One region of the Ruegeria sp. AM1 genome, then DNA from elsewhere that is predicted to be linked to it. Evidence: riboswitches for the same ligand, from Rfam matches in the RefSeq annotation. Region 1 holds a riboswitch; the other holds the start of a gene.
What was found. Region 1 has a riboswitch for thiamine pyrophosphate ahead of thiC (phosphomethylpyrimidine synthase ThiC). Riboswitches for the same ligand answer to the same signal wherever they lie in the genome.
Positions count from the first base shown of each region.

Region 2: it holds a riboswitch for thiamine pyrophosphate, as region 1 does, so the genes downstream of both, thiB (thiamine ABC transporter substrate binding subunit) here and thiC (phosphomethylpyrimidine synthase ThiC) in region 1, are expected to answer to the same signal.

Region 1 is NZ_JBQFXH010000002.1:172,239-177,935, forward strand. Features, by position in the region: gene ACR0I7_RS08665 (leucyl aminopeptidase family protein) at 1-1, opposite strand, end outside; gene ACR0I7_RS08670 (hypothetical protein) at 65-454, opposite strand; gene ACR0I7_RS08675 (carbonic anhydrase) at 598-1,248, shown strand; gene ACR0I7_RS08680 (SRPBCC family protein) at 1,352-1,888, shown strand; gene ACR0I7_RS08685 (TetR/AcrR family transcriptional regulator) at 1,885-2,493, opposite strand; gene ACR0I7_RS08690 (YciI family protein) at 2,601-2,918, shown strand; gene ACR0I7_RS08695 (MAPEG family protein) at 2,940-3,383, shown strand; TPP riboswitch at 3,462-3,581, shown strand; gene thiC (phosphomethylpyrimidine synthase ThiC) at 3,690-5,495, shown strand; gene ACR0I7_RS08705 (MerR family DNA-binding transcriptional regulator) at 5,561-5,697, opposite strand, start outside.
Region 2 is NZ_JBQFXH010000005.1:20,559-26,255, forward strand. Features, by position in the region: gene ACR0I7_RS12650 (error-prone DNA polymerase) at 1-2,651, shown strand, start outside; TPP riboswitch at 2,714-2,818, shown strand; gene thiB (thiamine ABC transporter substrate binding subunit) at 2,851-3,831, shown strand; gene ACR0I7_RS12660 (ABC transporter permease family protein) at 3,807-5,354, shown strand; gene ACR0I7_RS12665 (thiamine ABC transporter ATP-binding protein) at 5,341-5,697, shown strand, end outside.

The DNA.
Region 1 (5,697 bases):
TGGACATCTCAACCGTTTGATCTGGGGCCCAGATTAGCGGCCTGCGATATGCCCGCAACCCCCGTCAGACGGAAAGGTCCTGCTGATCCCATACGGCGGTCAGAGACCGCTCCCCCACCCGGATCAGACGGCTGAGCGTCGCGCCGGTTGCGACCGCGTCGCCCGCATCCACTGCGGTTGCCACATCCCCGGCCACGCGGGCCAGTGCCGTCATACCCACCTGTTCAGCAATCGCGATCAGCGATCTGGCGCATTTGCGCAAACCGTCCCAGTCCCGCTGCCGCCAGAAGCGTTCGCAATTTGACAGGCGTACGGCAAGTTCCTCGACCGTGCGGCACAGCACATCGACTGCGTTGGTATCGCCCAGCTGACCGTACAACCCTGCCAGAAGGTCCGGGTCCAGGCGCACTGATTCCTTTTGTTCAAGCGTGATAATCTTATCCACCACATTCACCCTAATTTCTACGCCCCCACGGCGTGGAATGACACTGCCCCAAAATACCTTTGCAAATCCTTGCGGGGGTATTGGATAATGTCTCGAATTTTTTGAGAATCCGGGTTACAGAGCTCGGCAGGACGAATTTACGGAGCGCGCGAATGAACCTGGCCAAACCTCTGCCGAACTATCTGGTTAAACGGTATCATGGCTGGAAGGCCACGACCTATGCCGAAAATCAGGTCTGGTATCGCCGGTTGGCGACCGAAGGACAGCGGCCTCGTGCAATGGTCATTTCGTGCTGCGACAGCCGGGTTCACGTCACCTCGATCTTTGGGGCTGATCAGGGCGAATTCTTCATTCACCGCAACATCGCCAATCTCGTGCCGCCCTATGCGCCCGATGGCGATCATCATGGCACCAGCGCCGCAATCGAATATGCCGTGACTGCGCTAAAGGTCGCGCATCTGATCGTGCTGGGCCACTCCCAATGCGGCGGTGTTCAGGGTTGCATTGACATGTGCAAGGGCAAGGCGCCGCAACTGGAAGCCAAAGAAAGCTTTGTTGGCCGTTGGATGGACATCCTCAAGCCGAAATACGATCTGGTGGCCGATGTCGAAGACAGCAACGATCAGGCGCGTCAGTTCGAACGACAGGCGGTTGTTGCATCGCTTGAAAACCTGATGACCTTCCCGTTTGTATCCTCGGCGGTTCAGGATGGCTCGCTCAGCCTGCATGGGCTTTGGACTGATATCGGTGAGGGCGGGCTGCAATGCTATGACCCAGAAAAGAACGAGTTCGCGGTGGTCTGATCCGCGACATCATAAGGTTCCAAAAAGGCGCAGATCAGCTCTCTGATTTTGCGTCTTTTTTCGGTATGCTGCCCTCATTCTTACTTTGGATTCGGAGCGCGACATGAAATTGATTAAACGACTTATTCTGGGGCTGATCCTTATCGTTGTGGTCTTGATCGGCGTAGCCTTCCTGCTGCCGGAAAAGGCTGAAGTTTCCCGCAGCATCACCATCAACGCACCTGCGGCGGCGGTGTTTCCTTATGTGAATTCGATGCAGGAGACCGAAAAATGGTCTCCGTGGCTGGCGCATGACCCGAAAACCAAGCTGACCTATACCGGGCCAGAGGCTGGCGTCGGCAACAGCATGAGCTGGAGCTCGGACCATCCGCAGGTCGGCAGTGGTACGCAGGAAATCATTGACAGCGTTGCGGATCAGGCGGTGAAAACCGCGCTGGATTTCGGCGATATGGGCACCGCCTCGGCCTCGTTTACGCTGCAGCCCGAAGGGGACCAGACCAAGGTGACCTGGGGGTTCGAATCCGATCTGGGCATGAACCCGATGATGCGGTGGATGGGTCTGATGATGGATAGCTGGGTGGGGACCGATTACGAGACGGGTCTGTCCAACCTCAAAAATGTGGTCGAAGGGCAGGGCTAACCCCCGCCACTGACCCCTGACTGGTGCCGAGGCCCAACGGCCTCGGTCGCCGCATGGTGGGCAGCGGCCCGCACCTCTTCGGCAAGCTCGGAATTCGGCAGCGTTCGCGCCAAAACCATGCCGCCCACACATAGGGCGGCGGCAGCTAGCGCATCCTGCCTGCTTGTGCTCTCGTCTGCCGTTTCCAGCAGCCAGACCATCGCCGTCAGCAGGCTTTGAAACGCCTCCTGCGTGTCCGTATCTGCGCGCGCAATGTCCGAGGGCAGGGCAATCATCGGGCATTGCCCGTCGATATCGCCCAGATGCTCGGGCGACAGATAGGCATCGACCATCTGCCGGGCCATCTCGGGCTTCAGCTTGCTGGGGTCGATCCCGGCATTGGTGCGCCATTCAGCCCCGCGTCCCATGAGAAAGCTCGACACCGCCTCGCTGAACAGCGCGTTCTTGTTCTTGAAGTGGTTATAGAATCCGCCACGGGTCAGTCCGGCTTCATGCATCACCATATCAATGGTGACGTTCTGAAACCCATACTGGTTGAACAGGATACGAGCGGTTTCAACGATTTTGGCGCGGGTCCGTTCGCGATGCGCGGCACTATAGGGCATATCGACTCCTTCTGTCGCCAGTCATAGCAGACCTCTAAATATGTTCTTTAACATAAATAGATACCGCGTATCGATGGCTCTGCACGTATTGATACAGGAGAGATCCGATGCCCAAATTCCTTCTCATCTATCATGGTAAACCCGACATTCAGGGCCCCGAGGACGGCGCAAAACACATGGCCGCATGGAAGGCTTGGAGCACCGGTCTTGGCGACGCGGTCGTTGATCCCGGCTTGCCCGTCGGCATGTCGAAAACCATCACACCCACTGGTGTGCGCGATGACGGCGGCCCGAACCCGGTTTCCGGCATGACCGTCATTCAGGCTGAAACGATGGAAGCCGCCATCGCAATGGCGCAGGGTTGCCCGCATCTCAACGGCACTGGCACGATTGAAATCGCCGAGGCGATGGATATGGAAATGTAGGCCCGGAGGAAGGAGAATCCCATGTCTTCTCTGTTTGATGCGGTGCCTTATTTGTCGGCTTATCAGCCTTCGTTTCTGGTCTTGGCCGCGTTGTCGCTGACCGTTCTGATCCAGAACTTTGCCACCGCCCCGCTGGCCTTTGTTACTGAACAGCAAGTGCCTGGCCTACCATTGCGCTTCGACCATTCGAACCTCAGCTTTCGGGTGCTCAGAACATACGCCAATTCCGCCGAATGCCTGCCAGCGTTTGGCTGGGCGTTACTGGCCGCCGTCGTTGCCGGGGCTGCGCCGTTCTGGGTGAATATGCTGGCCGGCCTCCACTTTGCCTTTCGGATGCTGTTCTGGATGATCTACTACGCAGGCATTGGCAGACCTGCCGGCGGGCCGCGCACGCTGGCCTTTGTGGGTGGGTTGCTGGCCAATATCGGTCTCGCGGGTCTCGCGATCTGGGGGCTTCTGTTCTGACACCACTGCTGTTGAAACGGCACCCGAGGCTGCGATTTCAAGAATTACCTTGATCCAAATCGCGGCCTCGGTTAGCAAAACCTCACGCAGGGGAGTCCCGCTTAGGGGACTGAGAGGCTGACAGGGCATTGCCCGGTGATGCGACCCTTAGAACCTGACCCAGTTGATACTGGCGTAGGAAGCTAGGGCGCATTGGCTGCTGATCCCGGCAGGCACCGTCTGAACAAAGGGCTCAAACCCTTTCGTTTCCCCAAGCCAAAACTCATCTGGTGTCTTTTTGAGTTGAACCGCTTGAGGAGCACCAAAATGAACGTCCCCAATCCCAAGATCACAACGGGCGAACTGCCTGCATCGCGCAAGATTTACGTCAATGGCACGATGCATCCCGATATCCGCGTACCCATGCGCGAAATCTCGGTCCATCCGACTGCGGGTGAGGCTCCGCTGCCGGTTTATGATAGTTCCGGTCCCTATACCGACCCCGAAGTGATCACCGACATTCGCCAAGGTCTGGCCCCGCTGCGCCGCAAATGGATCGAGGCCCGCGGAGATGTCGAAGACTATGAAGGTCGCGAAGTAAAGCCAGAGGATAATGGTTTCGTCGAAGGTGACCGTCTTACCCCCGAGTTCCCGGTGCGTCCACGCCCCCTGCGCGCCAAGGATGGTAAGGCGGTCACCCAGTTGGCCTATGCCCGCGCGGGAATCGTCACGCCCGAGATGGAGTTCATTGCCATCCGCGAGAACCAACTGCGCGAGGCCGTGGCCGAGGCGCGCGACGGCAATGATTTTGGCGCAAACATCCCCGACTATGTGACGCCCGAATTTGTCCGCGATGAGGTTGCCGCAGGCCGCGCCATCATCCCCGCCAATATCAACCACCCGGAAAGCGAGCCGATGATCATCGGGCGCAATTTCCTGGTCAAGATCAACGCCAATATGGGCACCTCAGCCGTCACCTCGTCGATGGAGGAAGAGGTGGACAAGCTGGTCTGGGCAATCCGCTGGGGTGCGGACACGGTGATGGACCTGTCGACCGGTCGCAACATCCACAACACCCGCGAATGGATCATTCGGAACTCGCCGGTACCCATCGGGACTGTGCCGCTCTATCAGGCGCTGGAAAAGGTCAACGGCATCGCCGAAGATCTGACATGGGAGGTGTTCCGCGACACGCTGATCGAACAGGCCGAACAGGGCGTGGATTATTTCACCATCCATGCGGGCGTGCGTCTGCACATGGTCCCGATGACAGTAAACCGCGTCACCGGCATTGTCTCACGCGGCGGCTCGATCATGGCCAAATGGTGCCTGCATCACCACAAGGAAAGCTTCCTCTACGAGCATTTCGATGAAATCTGCGACATCTGCCGCGCCTATGACGTGTCGTTCAGCCTTGGCGACGGTCTGCGCCCCGGTTCCATCGCGGATGCCAATGATGACGCACAATTTGCCGAGCTGGAAACACTGGGCGAGCTGACCAAGATCGCATGGGCCAAAGACTGTCAGGTGATGATCGAAGGGCCGGGCCATGTCGCCATGCACAAGATCAAAGAGAATATGGACAAACAGCTGGAATGCTGCCACGAGGCGCCGTTCTACACGCTTGGCCCCCTTACCACCGATATTGCCCCCGGCTACGACCACATCACCAGTGGCATCGGGGCTGCGATGATCGGTTGGTTCGGCTGCGCGATGCTGTGTTATGTGACACCGAAGGAGCATCTGGGCCTGCCGGATCGCGATGACGTGAAAACTGGCGTGATTACCTATAAGATCGCCGCCCACGCCGCCGATCTGGCCAAGGGTCTGCCCGGTGCCCAGCGCCGCGACGACGCCCTGTCCCGCGCCCGGTTCGAGTTCCGCTGGGAGGATCAGTTCAACCTGTCTCTCGACCCCGACACGGCCCGCGAATTCCACGACCAGACACTGCCGAAACAGGCCCATAAGGTGGCGCATTTCTGTTCCATGTGCGGGCCCAAATTCTGCTCGATGCGGATCAGCCACGACATCCGCGCCGAGGCCCAGAAAGAGGGCATGGAGGCCATGGCCGCCAAATTCCGCGAAGGCGGCGAATTGTACATGCCGGTCGAAGAGACAGAAAAAGAGGCCTGATACATCAGGTGAGGGGCCGGGGTTCCGGCCTCTCACCGAAACCTGACGCAGCGGTGAAACTGGCCCTAGCGGCGCAGCGGGCAAACCGTTTCCAGCGCCTCTGACAAGGCGGCTTTCATCTCTGTGATCGCGGCAATTTTTGCATCAAGCTCGGCGATTTTAGCCTGCAACAACGCTGCCGTTTCGGCGGCACTTACCTCGC
Region 2 (5,697 bases), on a different contig from region 1:
TGCTGATGCACCGCAGCAACCGCCGCCCGCTGGCCGATGTGCTGACCTGCATGCGCGAAGGTTGCACCATCGACGAAATCGGCGCCCGCGCCCTGCCCAATGCCGAGCGGCGTCTGAAAGGCCATGCCGATATGGCGCGGGTGTTCCGCAATCATCCTGCCGCCTTGCGCCGAACGCTTGAGATCACCGCGCGCTGCCGGTTCAGTTTGAAAGAACTGAGCTATCAATATCCCGATGAAATCGCCCAAGGGGGTGAAACCCCGATGGAGCGCCTGCGGCGACTTGCCGAAGAAGGTCTGGCGCGGCGATATCCCGAAGGCCCCCCGGAACGGGCAGTAAGTCTGATGCAGAAAGAGCTGGCCGTGGTGGCCGAGCTGAATTTCCCCGCCTATTTCCTGACCGTCCATGACATCGTGCAATATGCCCGCAGCCAGAACATCCTGTGTCAGGGGCGAGGGTCGGCGGCCAATTCGATCCTATGTTATCTGCTGGGCATCACCGACGTATCCCCGGATGTCATCGGCATGGTGTTCGAGCGCTTTGTCTCACGCCATCGCGGTGAACCGCCCGATATCGACGTCGATTTCGAACATGAGCGGCGTGAAGAGGTGATCCAGTGGATTTACGAAAAATATGGCCGCCACCGCGCAGGTCTGTGCGCCACAGTCATCCATTTCCGATCCCGCGCTGCAATCCGCGAGGTCGGTAAGGCCATGGGGCTAAGCCAAGATGTCACGGCGGGGATGTCCGGCTCGATCTGGGGCCATTCCGGCAGCGGCCCGGATATGGACCGCGTGCGCGAACTGGGCCTTGATCCGGATGATCGCCGCCTTGCGCAGACCCTGACGCTGATCGGAGAGATCATCGGCTTCCCCCGCCACTTGTCGCAGCATGTGGGCGGCTTTGTCATCACCAAGGGGCGGCTGGACGAGCTTTGTCCGATCGAAAATGCCGCGATGGAGGACCGCACGGTCATCGAATGGGACAAGGACGATATCGATGCGCTGGGGATTTTAAAGGTCGATGTGCTGGGCCTTGGGATGCTCAGCTGTATCCGCAAGGCGTTTGACCTGCTGGACATGCACGAAGGGGAACGCCTGACCCTTGCCACCGTCCCGCCAGAAGACCCGGAAACCTATCAGATGCTGCAAGTGGCAGATGCAATCGGGGTGTTTCAGGTCGAAAGCCGCGCGCAGATGAACTTTCTGCCCCGCATGAAGCCGCGCGAATTCTACGATCTGGTGATCGAGGTCGCCATCGTCCGGCCCGGCCCGATTCAGGGCGGCATGGTTCAACCCTATATTCGGCGGCGTCAGGGACTGGAGAAACCCGAACCTTTTGGGCGTGAGCTTGAAGAGGTCACCCGCCGCACCCTTGGCGTACCGCTGTTTCAGGAACAGGCCCTGCAAATCGCCGTTGTTGGTGCAGGCTATACCGCGGAAGAGGCTGACCACCTGCGCCGCGCGCTGGCCTCATTCCGCCGGATGGGCACGATTGGCGAACATCGCGACAAGTTCATCAACGGGATGCTGGACCGGGGGTATTCCCCCGAAATCGCCACGCGCTGCTTTTCGCAGATCGAAGGATTTGCCGATTACGGCTTTCCCGAAAGCCATGCGGCGGCCTTTGCGCTGCTTGTCTATGTTTCGGCCTGGCTCAAACGCCATCACCCGGCGATCTTTGCCTGTGCGCTGCTGAACTCTCAGCCCATGGGGTTCTATGCCCCGGCCCAGATCGTGCGCGATGCGCGCGAACATCATGTCGAGGTTTGCCCCGTCTGCGTCAATACCAGCACATGGGACAATACGCTGGAACGCCGGATGGACGGCTCGCTGGCCCTGCGGCTTGGTTTTCGTCAGATCAAAGGGTTCAAGGAAGATGACGCCGACTGGATCACCGCCGCGCGCGGCAATGGGTATACCGATCCCGAGGCCGTGTGGCTGCGCGCCGGTGTTGCCCCGGCGGTTTTGGAGCGTCTTGCCGAGGCGGACGCCTTTTCCGGCATAAGCCTGACCCGCCGTGATGCGCTGTGGCAGGTGCGGGCCATTCGCGGGACAAAACCGCTGCCCCTGTTCAACGATCCCATTGACGGAGAGGCCATCTATGAGCCCCAAGTCACCCTGCCCGCCATGCATCTGGGTGAAGAGGTGGTTGAGGATTACGTCTCAACCCGCCTGACATTGCGCGCCCATCCGATGGAGATGCTGCGCCCTTCGATGCCCGGCCTGACACCGCATGACAAACTGGTTGACGCACCGCTGCAACGCACCAGCGTCTGCGGCCTTGTCATCACCCGCCAGCGCCCCGGTACCGCCTCGGGCGTTATTTTCCTGACGCTCGAGGATGAAACCGGGGTCAGCAATGTCGTGGTCTGGCGCAAGGTCTTTGAACAGTTTCGCCGCGCCGTGATGGGCGCACGATTGCTGCGCGTGACCGGCAGACTGCAACGTGAAGGGATCGTGGTGCATCTGATCGCGGAACGGATTGAGGACGTCTCTCACAAGCTCAGCGAGCTGGGCCATCCGCTGGAAGAGGCCGTGGGGCAGACAATGCCCCAGACAGACGATGCACCGCGCCCACCCCCGGCCCCACGCGCCATGCACCCGCGCGAGCAGGCAAAACGTCTGTTCCCAAGCCGGGACTTTCATTAGCCCAAACACCCCAACGATACGGCCGAATTGGCTTGTATTTATGCCCGCATCCGCCTAAGCACGGCCTCACCTCGGGGTGCGTGGCCTGCCGCGCTGAGATGCCTTTGGCGAACCCGTTGAACCTGAACCGGCTAGAACCGGCGGAGGGAAAGGTGACGGTTTCATCCATCCTTACCCTCTCGCCGCAATGGAGGATGATATGAAACATCTGCTAATTGCTGCGGGATTGCTGAGCGCAACATCGGCCATCGCAGCCGACAAACCACAGCTGACCGTTTACACCTATGACAGCTTTGTCTCGGACTGGGGCCCGGGCCCAAAGGTCAAAGAGGCGTTCGAGGCGGTCTGTGACTGCGAACTGAACCTTGTGGGCATCGAGGATGGTGCAGCCCTGTTGTCGCGTATCCGGCTTGAAGGCGAAAACTCGGACGCGGATGTCGTGTTGGGTCTGGACACCAACCTGATCACCGCCGCCAAGGAAACCGGCCTGTTTGCACCGCACGCGGTCAGTGCCGATTATGCGCTGCCAGTCGAATGGAACGATGACGTCTTTACCCCCTATGACTGGGGATACTTCGCGTTTGTTCACAACGCGGATGAAGCGGCACCCGCCAACTTCCGTGAACTGGCCGACAGCGAAACCAAGATCATCATTCAGGACCCACGTTCATCTACTCCGGGTCTGGGACTGCTGTTATGGGTCAAAGCGGCTTATGGCGACGAAGCTCCCGAAATCTGGGAAGGGCTTGCCGACAACGTCGTGACCGTGACCAAGGGCTGGTCCGAGGCTTACGGTCTGTTCCTTGAGGGCGAAGCGGACATGGTACTCAGCTATACCACCTCACCCGCCTATCACCTGATCGCCGAAGAAGATGACAGCAAAGCAGCCGCGGCCTTCGACGAAGGCCACTATATGCAGGTTGAAGTTGCCGCCAAAATGGCCGGAAGTGATCAGCCCGAACTGGCCGACCAGTTTCTGGAATTCATGGTCACAGACGCGTTCCAAGAGATCATTCCGACAACCAACTGGATGTATCCGGCCGTGACCCCTGCTTCGGGACTGCCCGAAGGGTTTGACACGCTGACCGTACCGGCGAAATCCCTGCTGCTTGCGGCAGATGAGGCCGCCGCCCTGCGGGATCAGGCACTTGCCGAATGGCTGGGCGCGCTCAGCCAGTAAGCGCATGGCCAGGCATCAGCGCGGCGGCTCTGGTCGCCGCGCTGATACTGGGCACGCTGGCCGCTGTTGCCCTGCGTGCCGAAACTGCCGGCGGGTTTGGTCCTGCCGACTGGGCCGCGCTGCGTTTCACCCTTATTCAGGCGGTTCTGTCCGCCCTGTTCAGCGCGGGCCTTGCCGTACCGGTGGCGCGCGCGCTGGCGCGTCGGCGGTTTCGCGGGCGCAGCGTTCTGATCACGCTGCTGGGCGCGCCGTTCATCCTGCCAATCATCGTCGCAATCATCGGCCTGTTGCAGGTCTTTGGCCGCGCCGGATGGGTTTCAGATATTCTGGGCCTCTTCGGCCTGCCGCCCATCCGGATTTACGGGCTGCACGGGGTCGTGCTGGCGCATGTTTTCTTCAACCTGCCTTTGGCAACGCGCCTGCTGTTGCAGGGGTGGCAGGAAATCCCGGCCGAACGGTTTCGTCTAGCCGCACAACTGGGCTGCCAGGGATGGGCGATGTTCCGTCTGATCGAGATGCCGATGCTGCGGCGCACCCTGCCCGGTGTGCTGGCGGTGATCTTTGCAATATGTCTGACCAGCTTTGCTGTCGCCCTGACATTGGGCGGAGGTCCGCGCGCGACGACAATTGAGCTCGCGATTTATCAGGCGTTTACCTACGACTTTAACCTCGGTCGCGCCGCACTTTTGTCGGCCTTGCAACTGGCATTGACTGCCGCCGCAGCTGCGGCAGCTCTTAAGTTCTCGCGCCGGGACGGGTTCGGCGCGGGACTGGATCGTGCCATCCGGCGCTGGGATGGCGGAACGCCGGTGATCGACGCGCTCTGGATTGCCCTCGCTGCGGCCTTCCTGCTCTTGCCGCTGGCATCGGTTGTGATCTCTGGACTGTCGGGCATGTTCGACATGCCCATATCGATCTTGCGCGCAGCGTTAACCTCGATCGGTGTTGCAGCCGCGAGTACCGTGATCCTGCTGCTGCTTGCCCTGCCGATGGCCGCCGCAGTTGCAACTGGGCGGCATAGTCTTGTCGAAATCAGTGGCATTCTGGGGCTGGCTGCGTCGCCATTGGTTATCGGGACCGGCCTGTTCATCCTGATCCGGCCCGTCGCCAATCCGACGATGCTGGCACTGCCGGTCACCGCGCTGGTGAATGCCGCCATGGCGCTGCCATTTGCGTTGCGCATTCTCGTCCCTGCGGCGCGGGATACTGTAGCGCGGAATGGGCGGCTGGCCCTGTCACTGGATATGAATAAGACAACATTTTTCACCCTGATCCTGCTACCGCGCATGCGCCCGCAAATTGGTTTTGCAGCCGGGCTGACGGCGGCCTTATCCATGGGGGATCTGGGTGTGATCGCCCTGTTCGCAGATGCGCAAATCGCCACCCTGCCCCTGCAAATCTATCGCCTGATGGGCGCCTATCAGATGCAGGCCGCAGCCGGAGGGGCACTGTTGCTGTTGATGTTATCACTTGGGGCATTCTGGATATTGGATCGCGGAGGACGTTGGCATGCTGAAGCTTGAAAGCTGCACCATCGCAAATGGGGACTTTGCCTTGCGGGCCAGCCTCTCGATTGGCACCGGCGCTCGCATCGCGATCATCGGCCCGTCAGGAGCCGGGAAATCAACCCTCCTGGAGGCCATCGCAGGGTTTCGCGATCTAACGCAGGGGAAGATATTCTGGAACGATGCCGAGATCGGCAATCTGCCACCCGGCAAACGCCCGTTAGCCATGCTGTTTCAGGATGGCAACCTGTTCCCCCACCTGAGCGCCGAACAGAATATCGCGCTGGGTATACGCCCGAACGGGCGACTATCGGCGGGTGAGGCGGCAGACGTGCAAACCGCGCTGCAGCGTGTTGGTCTG